3 regions of the Mesorhizobium sp. RSR565B genome follow, and region 3 is predicted to be linked to each of the others. Evidence: predicted binding sites of a transcription regulator. Region 3 holds the regulator's gene; each other region holds the start of a gene.
What was found. Region 3 encodes LexA, which represses DNA repair genes until DNA is damaged. Its sites were predicted from a motif close to TGTTCNNNNTGTGTTCNG; they were not measured.
Positions count from the first base shown of each region.

Region 1: a site for LexA is predicted at 1,163-1,180, ahead of ACYG9R_RS13565 (helicase-related protein). Genes of this name have one in related genera too.
Region 2: a site for LexA is predicted at 1,843-1,860, ahead of ACYG9R_RS04175 (PA0069 family radical SAM protein). Genes of this name have one in related genera too.

Region 1 is NZ_JBTTIE010000001.1:2,790,536-2,793,812, reverse strand. Features, by position in the region: gene phbB (acetoacetyl-CoA reductase) at 1-641, shown strand, start outside; gene ACYG9R_RS13565 (helicase-related protein) at 1,336-3,277, shown strand, end outside.
Region 2 is NZ_JBTTIE010000001.1:831,372-834,648, reverse strand. Features, by position in the region: gene ACYG9R_RS04180 (ribonuclease HII) at 1-459, opposite strand, end outside; gene ACYG9R_RS04175 (PA0069 family radical SAM protein) at 614-1,768, opposite strand; gene ACYG9R_RS04170 (glycosyltransferase) at 1,919-2,422, shown strand; gene ACYG9R_RS04165 (hypothetical protein) at 2,675-3,277, shown strand, end outside.
Region 3 is NZ_JBTTIE010000001.1:5,472,898-5,476,174, forward strand. Features, by position in the region: gene ACYG9R_RS26355 (GntR family transcriptional regulator) at 60-824, shown strand; gene lexA (transcriptional repressor LexA) at 1,029-1,811, shown strand; gene ACYG9R_RS26365 (ComEC/Rec2 family competence protein) at 1,805-3,277, opposite strand, start outside.

The DNA of each region.
Region 1 (3,277 bases), 2.7 Mb from region 3:
TTGCCGCCAACTATGCCGGCAATGACGAGGCAGCGGGGAAGTTCAGCGCACAAACCGGCATCAAGGCCTACAAATGGTCGGTCGCCGACTACGACGCCTGTGCCGCCGGAATCAAACAGGTCGAGGCCGATCTCGGCCCGGTCTCGGTGCTGGTCAACAATGCCGGCATTACCCGCGACGCCATGTTCCACAAGCTGACGCGCGAGCAGTGGAAGGAAGTCATCGACACCAATCTGTCTGGGGTCTTCAACATGACGCATCCGCTGTGGGGCGGCATGCGCGACCGCAAATTCGGCCGCGTCATCACCATTTCCTCCATCAACGGCCAGAAAGGCCAGGCCGGCCAGGTCAACTATTCCGCCGCAAAGGCCGGCGACATCGGCTTCTCGAAGGCGCTGGCGCAGGAGGGCGCGCGCGCGGGCATCACAGTCAATGTCATCTGCCCCGGCTACATCGCCACCGAGATGGTCAAGGCGATCGACGAGAAGGTGCTGAATGAACGCATCATCCCGCAGATTCCGGTCGGCCGCCTCGGCGAACCGGAAGAGATCGCGCGTTGCGTCGTCTTCCTCGCTTCCGAAGACGCCGGCTTCATCACCGGTTCGACCATCACAGCCAATGGCGGCCAGTATTTCGCCTGAACGACAGCATTTCGCCCGGTAGGACGGGCCGGCTTATGGCCCGTTTTTTCATCGCCGGCCGGCGATGTTCCCGGGCTGCGCGCTAGACATTGACCCGTTCCGGCACGCAAAGATTAACGATTTCCAGGCGCCCTGTGCAAAACCCGGTTCGCAAGCTGTGAATTCTCGGTGGACAAGCTGTGGATAACACAACATGTTGGGGTGAACAAACCAGGAAAATCCCGCCATCGCTGATTCATAGCCGATTCGTTCCGGCTTTGAGCGCAACGTTAACGACCAAGGCCGAAAATCACCGGCAAATGGTTAAGGCCGATTAAGAAAATTCAACAATTTCATAATGTTGGCCGAGGCGTATCGGATCACGACGATGCCCCGCCGGCAAAGGTTAACGCCAATGGTCGCCTTGCAGGAATCGGGCCAGTTTCCGCGATTCAGCATATGGTGAGACTCAGGCTCGCAAAATCCACATGTAGCCGTGAACAAAAGCTGAATCTACCGGAGTCACTGATTCGTCGCCGATTCGTTCCAGACTCGTTCCAACTGTTAATTGAGACCTCAAAGACGAACCGTGGGATTGCCGGCCGGAACATTCCGCTTTCGCTTCGCGCCTGAAATCCCTATGTGTCGCCTGTCATACGCGCCACGCGAGGCGCGCTCCCGACAACACGATGCAGAAAGCCTCATCTCCAGGCCGATGAACATCCAGCCGAAACACACCGAGCCGCTGATCCTGTCGGGCCGCGACGTGACTGCCGTGCTGGGTCCGACCAACACCGGCAAGACCCATCTCGCCATCGAGCGCATGGTGGCGCATGAGAGCGGCATTATCGGCCTGCCGCTCCGCCTTCTGGCGCGCGAGGTCTATGCCCGCGTCTGCGAAAAGGTCGGCGCCCACAAGGTGGCGCTCATCACCGGCGAGGAAAAAATCCAGCCGCCCGGCGCGAAATATTCGGTCTGCACCGTCGAAGCCATGCCGCGCGAGACCGACGTTGCCTTCGTCGCCATCGACGAGGTGCAGCTCGCCGGCGACCTCGAGCGCGGCCACATCTTCACCGACCGTATCCTGCACCTGCGCGGCCGCCAGGAAACGCTGCTGCTCGGCGCGGCCACCATGCATGGCATCCTGCAAAAGCTGCTGAGAGGCGTCTCGGTGGTGACGCGCCCTCGCCTGTCGCACTTGGCCTATGCCGGTTCGAAGAAATTGACCCGCCTGCCGCGGCGTACGGCCATCGTCGCCTTCTCCGCCGACGAGGTCTATGCCATCGCTGAGCTGATCCGCCGCCAGCAAGGAGGAGCGGCAGTCGTGCTCGGCGCGCTGTCGCCCCGCACCCGCAACGCCCAGGTGGCAATGTTCCAGGCAGGCGACGTCGACTATCTCGTCGCCACCGACGCCATCGGCATGGGCCTCAACCTTGATCTCGATCATGTCGCCTTCGCCCAGAACCGCAAATTCGACGGCTACCAGTACCGCAACCTGACTGCGGCCGAGCTCGGCCAGATCGCCGGCCGCGCCGGCCGGCATCTGCGCGACGGCACCTTCGGCGTCACCGGCCAGGTCGATCCGCTGGACGAGGAACTGGTCAAGCGCATCGAGGGGCACGAGTTCGATCCGGTGAAGGTGCTGCAATGGCGCACCGCGCATTTCGACTTCGCCAGCCTCGACGCGCTGAAGCGCTCGATCGAAACCAACGCGCCGGTCGAAGGCCTGACGCGGGCGCTGCCGGCGGTCGATGCGCAGGCGCTCGAACATCTCTCCCGCGACGAGGACATCCGCGCGCTGGCTACCAATGCCAAGCGCGTGGCGCTGCTGTGGGAAGCCTGCGCGTTGCCGGACTACCGCAAGATCGCGCCGGCCCAGCACTCCGACCTGATCGCTTCTATCTACACCGACCTCGCCAAACACGGCCATGTCGACGAGAACTACATGGCCGAGCAGGTGCGCCGCGCCGATACGACCGAGGGGGACATCGACACGCTGTCGCACCGCATTGCGCAGATCCGCACCTGGACATTCGTGTCCAACCGGCCGGGCTGGCTGGCCGATCAGGCACACTGGCGGGAAAAGACGCGCGAAATCGAAGACAGATTGTCGGATGCGCTGCATGAGCGGTTGACGAAACGGTTTGTAGACCGCAGGACTTCCGTCCTCATGCGGCGCCTTAGAGAAAATACAATGCCTGAAGCCGAAATCAGTCCTACCGGAACCGTCCTTGTCGAAGGCCATCATGTCGGCGAGTTGCAAGGGTTCCGCTTCACCGCCGATCAGAGCGCCGGCGGCGAAGACGCCAAGGCCGTGCGTACGGCAGCGCAAAAAGCGCTGGCCGCCGAGTTCGAGGCACGTGCCGAACGCTTCGGCGCCTGCGCCAATGGCGACCTTGCGCTCGGCTCCGACGGCACGCTGCGCTGGATCGGCGCGCCGATCGGCACGCTGGTTGCCGGCGAGGACGCGCTGAAGCCGCGCCTGGTGCTTTTGGCCGACGAGCAGTTGACCGGTCCCGCCCGCGACAAGGTCGCCGCGCGCGCCGAGCGCTTCGTCAATTTCCAGATCGAATCCTTGCTGAAGCCGCTGGTCGACTTGAAGAATGCCGAGCAGATCGCCGGCATCGGCCGTGGCATCGCCTTCCAACTCGTCGAGC
Region 2 (3,277 bases), 4.6 Mb from region 3:
TTGCGAGCGCTGGTCGCCCTTGATCAGCGCGCGGCCTTCGCAGAGGAGACCCGGCGGCACATCGCGGCCATCGGCCAGCGCCAGCTTTGCCTGGATCGGCAGGCCGGCAAGGGCGCGGCGCATGGCTTCCAGGCTGGCCTTGAGGATATTGCTGCCGTCAATGCCTTCGGCGCTGACCGAGGCCATCGACACGCCGAGCGCTGACCCCAGGATTTTCAGGAACAGCGCCTCGCGCTGCAAATGGTTGAGCCGTTTGGAATCGTCTAGCCCGTCGGGAATGTTGGCGGGATCGAGGATCACCGCCGCCGCCACCACCGGCCCCGCCAGCGGACCGCGGCCGGCCTCGTCCATGCCTGCCACCGGCCAAAGGCCTTCAGCCATCGCCTTCGTCTCGAAGGAGAAGTCGGGCTTTTCGACGATTTCTAAAAGAAGCGGAGAATCGGAACGCGCGCGAGCCATGTTGCGGCGAGGTTCGCATCGGCTCCGATTCTCCGCAAGTCCCTCCAGGGTCGAGTGGGGCAAGACCGGGAGGGCACCGTCTGCAGGCCGGGGGACAGGCCGGACGGGATTCTTGGGTCGCCTGCCAACCACGAGGGCAGGGCAGGCGCTACTTTCAGAGCAGCATCAGCTGCTCGGTCGCCTTGGCGGCGGCTACAAACTGGTCGGTTCGGAGCGTGCGCCGCTCGGCGTTGAGGCCGAGCCGCTTGGCCGTGATCTCGAAGCGCCGGCCGATCTGCCAGGCATAGGGGCCGGCGCCTTTCATCCGCTTGCCCCATTCCGAATCATAGTCCTTGCCGTCGCGCATCGAACGGATCAGCGACATCACGTGCCGGTAGCGGTCGGGATAATGGCGCAGCAGCCAGTCCTTGAAGATCGGCGCCACCTCGAGCGGCAGGCGCAGGATCACATAGCCGGCCTCGCGGGCGCCTGCGGCGCGTGCCGAATCGAGGATACGCTCCATCTCCTGGTCGGTCAGGCCGGGGATGATCGGCGCCACCATGACAGAGGCCGGGATGCCGGCATCGGAAAGCTGCCGGATCGCCTCGAGGCGCTTGGTCGGCGTCGACGCGCGTGGCTCCATGGTGCGCGCCAGCATGCGGTCCATCGTCGTCACCGACAGCGCCACCTTGGCCAGCCCGCGTTCGGCCATGCGCGACAAGATGTCGATGTCGCGCGTCACCAGATGGGATTTGGTGACGATGCCGACCGGATGGCCGCGCGCCTCCAGCACTTCGAGGATCTCGCGCATAATCCGGTATTGTTTCTCGATCGGCTGGTAGGGATCGGTGTTGGTGCCGATGGCGATGGTGCGCGGCTGATAGCCATCCTTCGACAGTTCCTTGTCGAGCAGCCGCGCCGCATCCGGCTTGGCAAACAGCTTCGCTTCGAAATCCAGCCCCGGCGACAGGCCCATGAAGGAATGCGTCGGCCGGGCGAAACAATAGACGCAGCCATGCTCGCAGCCGCGATAGGGGTTGATCGAGCGGTCGAAGGAAATGTCGGGCGATTCGTTGCGGGTGATGATGGTGCGCGGCTTCTCGACCTGCACTTCGGTCTTGAACGGCGGCAATTCCTCCAGCGAATTCCAGCCGTCGTCGAACACATGCCGGCTGACCGGCTCGAACCGGCCGGACGGGTTGATGCCCGCGGAACGGCCGCGGTTGCGATCCGGACGGACGCGCATGCCGCTCTGTTCGATCATCGCATTGGCCATCTCGGCTCGCCCTGCTCCGAAAGCAGCAATGTCCGCACGCACGATATGTTCCATTTTGGCCCTTTCCCAAGGACTGTCGGCTGGCTGTCGAATAGCTCTGTTCATGAAAATAATCCTATTTCGCTGATGAGAACAAAGCAAGAACTTTTTCGTTGGGCCATGCAAAACTGGCGCTGCGCCGGGCTTTCCGCTATTCGGCTAAAAATGCTCAGCGTTCTCATCGAAACCCGGGATGACGAAGAAGGCCTTGCCCGCACGCTCGCCTCGTTGATCGGCGGCGCGGTCGAGGGCGTGGTGCGCGATGTCATCGTCTGCGACACCGGCTCGACCGACCAGACGCATCGGGTTGCCGATCATGCCGGCTGCCACTTCGTGGCCGGCGGCATTGCCGCGGGAATCAGGCAGGCGAAGGGTGACTGGCTGCTGTTTCTGGAACCCGGCGCAAGGCTGGCGGAGGGCTGGATCGACGACGTTGTCGCTCACACGGCGCGGCAAACCATGCCGGCGCGCTTTTGCCGTGCGCGCGGCAGCCGCACGCCGTTCCTGTCACGGGTGTTTTCGGGCAACCGGGCGCTGGCCGAAGGGCTGGTCATCAGCAAGCGCCAGGCCGCTGCCCTGTCGAAGAACGCGCACAGCGCCGAAGCCCTTGCGCGCGGTCTCGCCACCAGGCGGCTCGACGCCGAAATCTGGCTGGCGCCGAAGAAGTGATGTTTCTCCCTTTTCCCGTTCCCAGGGAGAAGGGTGCCCGAAGGGCGGATGAGGGGCAGCGTCGGCGTCTCATCCGCATTGGCACGGTCGCAGCACCATCCCTCTTTTTCGCCGCAAAAAGCTATTGTGCATTGCACAAAAGCTGACGCGGGATTAGCATTCCGTTGATGCGGGATATCGGGGTTTGGGTAGTGCCGGAGCGGTAAGCAAGCGCCGCGTCGTCGTTGCTGCCGTTCATATCTGAGGACCCCGATGAACCTTTCGTCCCCTGACAAATCCGGCGCCCCCAGTCTGGAAGCCATTGCCCGCAACGGCAGCCTGCTCCGCCGCATCGCGGTGCGTATCCCGACCTATCTGTCCGACCTGCGCGAAAATCCCGCATGGCTGCCGATGTTCGTGCTTGCCCGCACCATGCCGGCGCGCAAGCTGCACTGGCTTGGCGCCAAAGCCGCGCGCCCCGCGCAGAGTGCCGGAGCGACGATGTTCAGGGGCGTCGACCTCAAGTCGATCGTCGCGGCGCTGCGCACCGATGGCCTGTTCTCCGGACTGGTCCTTCCGCAGGCAATCCACGAAGAGATCGCCAGCTTTGCTCAGAGCACGCCGTGCTTCGGCAATTTCGACCGCCGGCTCGAATTCATGCCCGGAGAACACGCAGAAGCCGAGAAGCGGTTCGGCCGCTCTTTGCTCAGCGGACACTATTTCGAGCGCATCCTCGGCTGCAAGGCGGCACTCGCCATCCAGAACGACCCGCTGCTGCTCGACATCGCCCAGCACTATCTGGGCGGGCAGGCAAAGCTGATCACCACGCGTGTCTGGTGGAGCTTTCCGACCGGCGAGGCTTCCGACGCCGACAAG
Region 3 (3,277 bases):
CCCATTGAAAGGCTTTGATATATAATACTCAGCCGAGCGTTTATGTCTGATGGATCACGATGCTGGATGACGAGCAGACCTCGAAGACGGAAGTGGCCTATCGCCTGCTCAGGCGCGATATTCTTGCGACCCGGCTGGCGCCTGCCGCGCCGTTGAAGCTGAGCACGCTGCGCAACACCTACGGCATCGGCTGGACGCCGTTGCGCGAGGCGCTGTCGCGGCTGGAGGCGGAACGGCTTGTGACCGCCATCAGCAACCGCGGGTTTGCGGTCGCTCCCGTCTCTCGGGCGGAGCTCGAGGATTTGGCGCGTGCGCGGCTGGTGGTCGAACTGCCCCTGCTGGTGGAATCGGTCGAGAAGGGCGACCGCGAGTGGGAAGACGCGGTCGTTGCCGCCCACTATCGTCTCTCACGGTGCGGGTCTGTTCTCGACGATCCATCGGATGATGCGGTCGACGCGTGGTACGAAAAACACGAGGCCTTCCATGCGGCGCTGCTCAGTGCCGCGACATCCAGCTGGCTGCTGCGCTTCAATGCAACGATTTCCGACCAATTGCATCGCCATCACCGCTTTCTGGGTTTGGCCCCGACGCTGCGCGCCGCCGCCGGCCGCACGGATGGGCACCGGAAGGCCGTGGCGGCCCTGCGCGACGCCGTGGCGATCGAACACCATACCGCCCTGATGGAAGCGGCCCTCGATCGCGACGTCGAACGTGCGAAAACTCTGATGACCGCTCACATCGGCTACACGCTGCGGGTCTATGCCCAGAGCGAACCCGGCGCGGATGCTGCGCAGCCCCGTCCGAAAAGGAAGCGGCGATCGTAGCCGACGACGCAGGCCACTTGTCTTCGTTTCACCCCGTTGCTGGCAACTGGGCGCAGGCGGCGCTCGCAGCGCCGAACGTTACGCTGAACAAAACGTCAACACATTCATTAAACTTTAAAAGGTTGCGGAACACAACTGGAACAGATAGTGTTTGTTCTGGGTTTGTTTTTTCTGATTCTGGTTTCAGAACCCTTGGGGGCCGCGATGCTGACGCGCAAACAACATGAGCTTCTGATGTTCATCCATGAACGCCTGAAGGAGAGCGGAATCCCGCCGTCCTTCGACGAGATGAAGGAAGCGCTCGACCTCGCCTCCAAGTCCGGCATCCACCGACTGATCACAGCGCTTGAGGAGCGCGGTTTCATTCGCCGGCTGCCGAACCGGGCGCGCGCGCTGGAAGTGCTGCGGCTACCCGACTCGATCGCACCAGGCCTCAACGCGGCGAGGAAGTTTTCGCCGAGCGTCATTCAGGGCAGTCTTGGTCAAGCCGGCCAAGGGCAAGGCGGCCAGGGACAAGGCGGGATGGGCCAAGGCGGTCTCGGCCGCCAGATCAGGCCGGGCTCGCCGTCGCGTTCGATGTCTGCCGGCAATGACGATGCCGTTTCCTCGATTTCAATCCCGGTGATGGGACGCATCGCCGCCGGCGTGCCGATCGACGCCATCCAGCATCAGACCCATTCGATCTCGGTGCCGCCCGACATGATCATGGGCGGTGAACACTACGCGCTCGAGGTCAAGGGCGATTCGATGATCGAGGCCGGCATTTTCGATGGCGACACGGTCATCATCCGCAATGCCGACACAGCCAGCCCCGGCGAGATCGTGGTGGCGTTGGTCGACGATGAGGAAGCGACCCTGAAACGCTTCCGCCGCAAGGGCGCCTCGATCGCCCTGGAAGCCGCCAACCCGGCCTACGAGACCCGCATTTTTGGACCGGACAGGGTGAAGGTGCAGGGCAAGCTTGTCGGATTGATCCGGCGCTACTGAGCCGGCTTGGGTTTGTACTTTTCACGCTGGTTGTAAGGCGGCAGGCCGCGCGCGTCGCGGGAGAAGCGGCGTTGCTCCTGCCAGGGGCGATACGGCTTGTCGACGGCGAACCGGATGGTTGGCGCTGCCGCTGCCGATTGCGGATCGAAGAAGACGGCGGCGCTGCCGTCGCGGGCCAGCTGTTTCTTCGTCACGACCAGGACCAGCGGGTCGCGGCACGGATTGTAGGCGGTGGCGTCATCGATGACGATCAGGCTCGCGAAGGCACAGGCCGGCCGCGCCGTCTTGCGGTCTTTCGCAAGAGCTACAATGGCTCCGGAAGGGTGTCGAGCGATACAGAGATCGCCGGTGCAATAGAAGGGCGAGCCGGGCGGCAGATCGAGCGGATCGAGATCGAACCGCGTATCTGTTGCCTCGAAAATCTCGGGCGGGACAATGGTTTCGGCCCGCAGCGCCCGTTTCCAATTGTCCGTGGTGAATTCGTTGGAGCGTTCGCGGTTGAGGGCGAGTTCGCCGCCACCGATCGGCATGGCCACCAAATGTGCGTCCTCGGATATGAGCACGTCGGGCGTAAGCACCTGCGGCACCGTCAACAGGCCGGCCAGCGCGAAAGGCACGGCCGCCAGCCTGAGCCAGGTGGTGGCCATGGTGGCGATGACGAGGGCGACTGCCACCAACAGCACCGAGCGGATGGAGATCAGCCCGACGGCGTCGACCGGCGAGCGCTCGGAAATCCAGGCCGATATAGCGATCATCGCCATCAGACCCTTGCCCATCACATAGAGGAACGGCCCGTCGGCGCCGAACGGCATCGCCAGTGCGCTGAGCACGGCAAAGGGCATGACGATCAACGAAACAATCGGCATCACGGCCAGATTGGCGATCAGGCTGAGCGGCGACACACGCTGAAAATGCCAGATGGCGAACAGCAAGGTTGCACTGCCGGCGATGATCGAGGTCATGGCGAGGCCGCCCATGGCCAGCGCGAATTTTCGCGACAGGAAGCCGACGAAGGAGCGCTTTGCCAGCGGCGTTCTCACCTTGTCGGCGCGGTAATCGGCCCAGCCGGCATAGGCGCCGACAAGGGCGGCTGTGGCGGCAAACGACATCTGGAAGCTGGGACCGACCACCTCGTGCGGCGACACCAGGATGACGGCAATGGCGGAGATCGCCAGATTGCGCATGGTGAGCGCGGCACGATCGAAGAGTACCGCGACCAGCATGACCGCTAGCATGATGAAACTGCGCTCGGCGGCGACCACGATGCCTGAAATGACGAGATAGGCGGCGATGGAGACGAGTGCTGCCACTGCTGCATATTTCTTGACTGGGCGGCGCGAAGAGAAATCGGGAAACAGCGCAAAGGCGCCACGCAGCAACGCCATGATGGTGCCGGCAACCAGCGCCATGTGCAGGCCGGAGATGGAGATGATGTGGTAGATGCCGGTGCGCCGCATCGCTTCGTT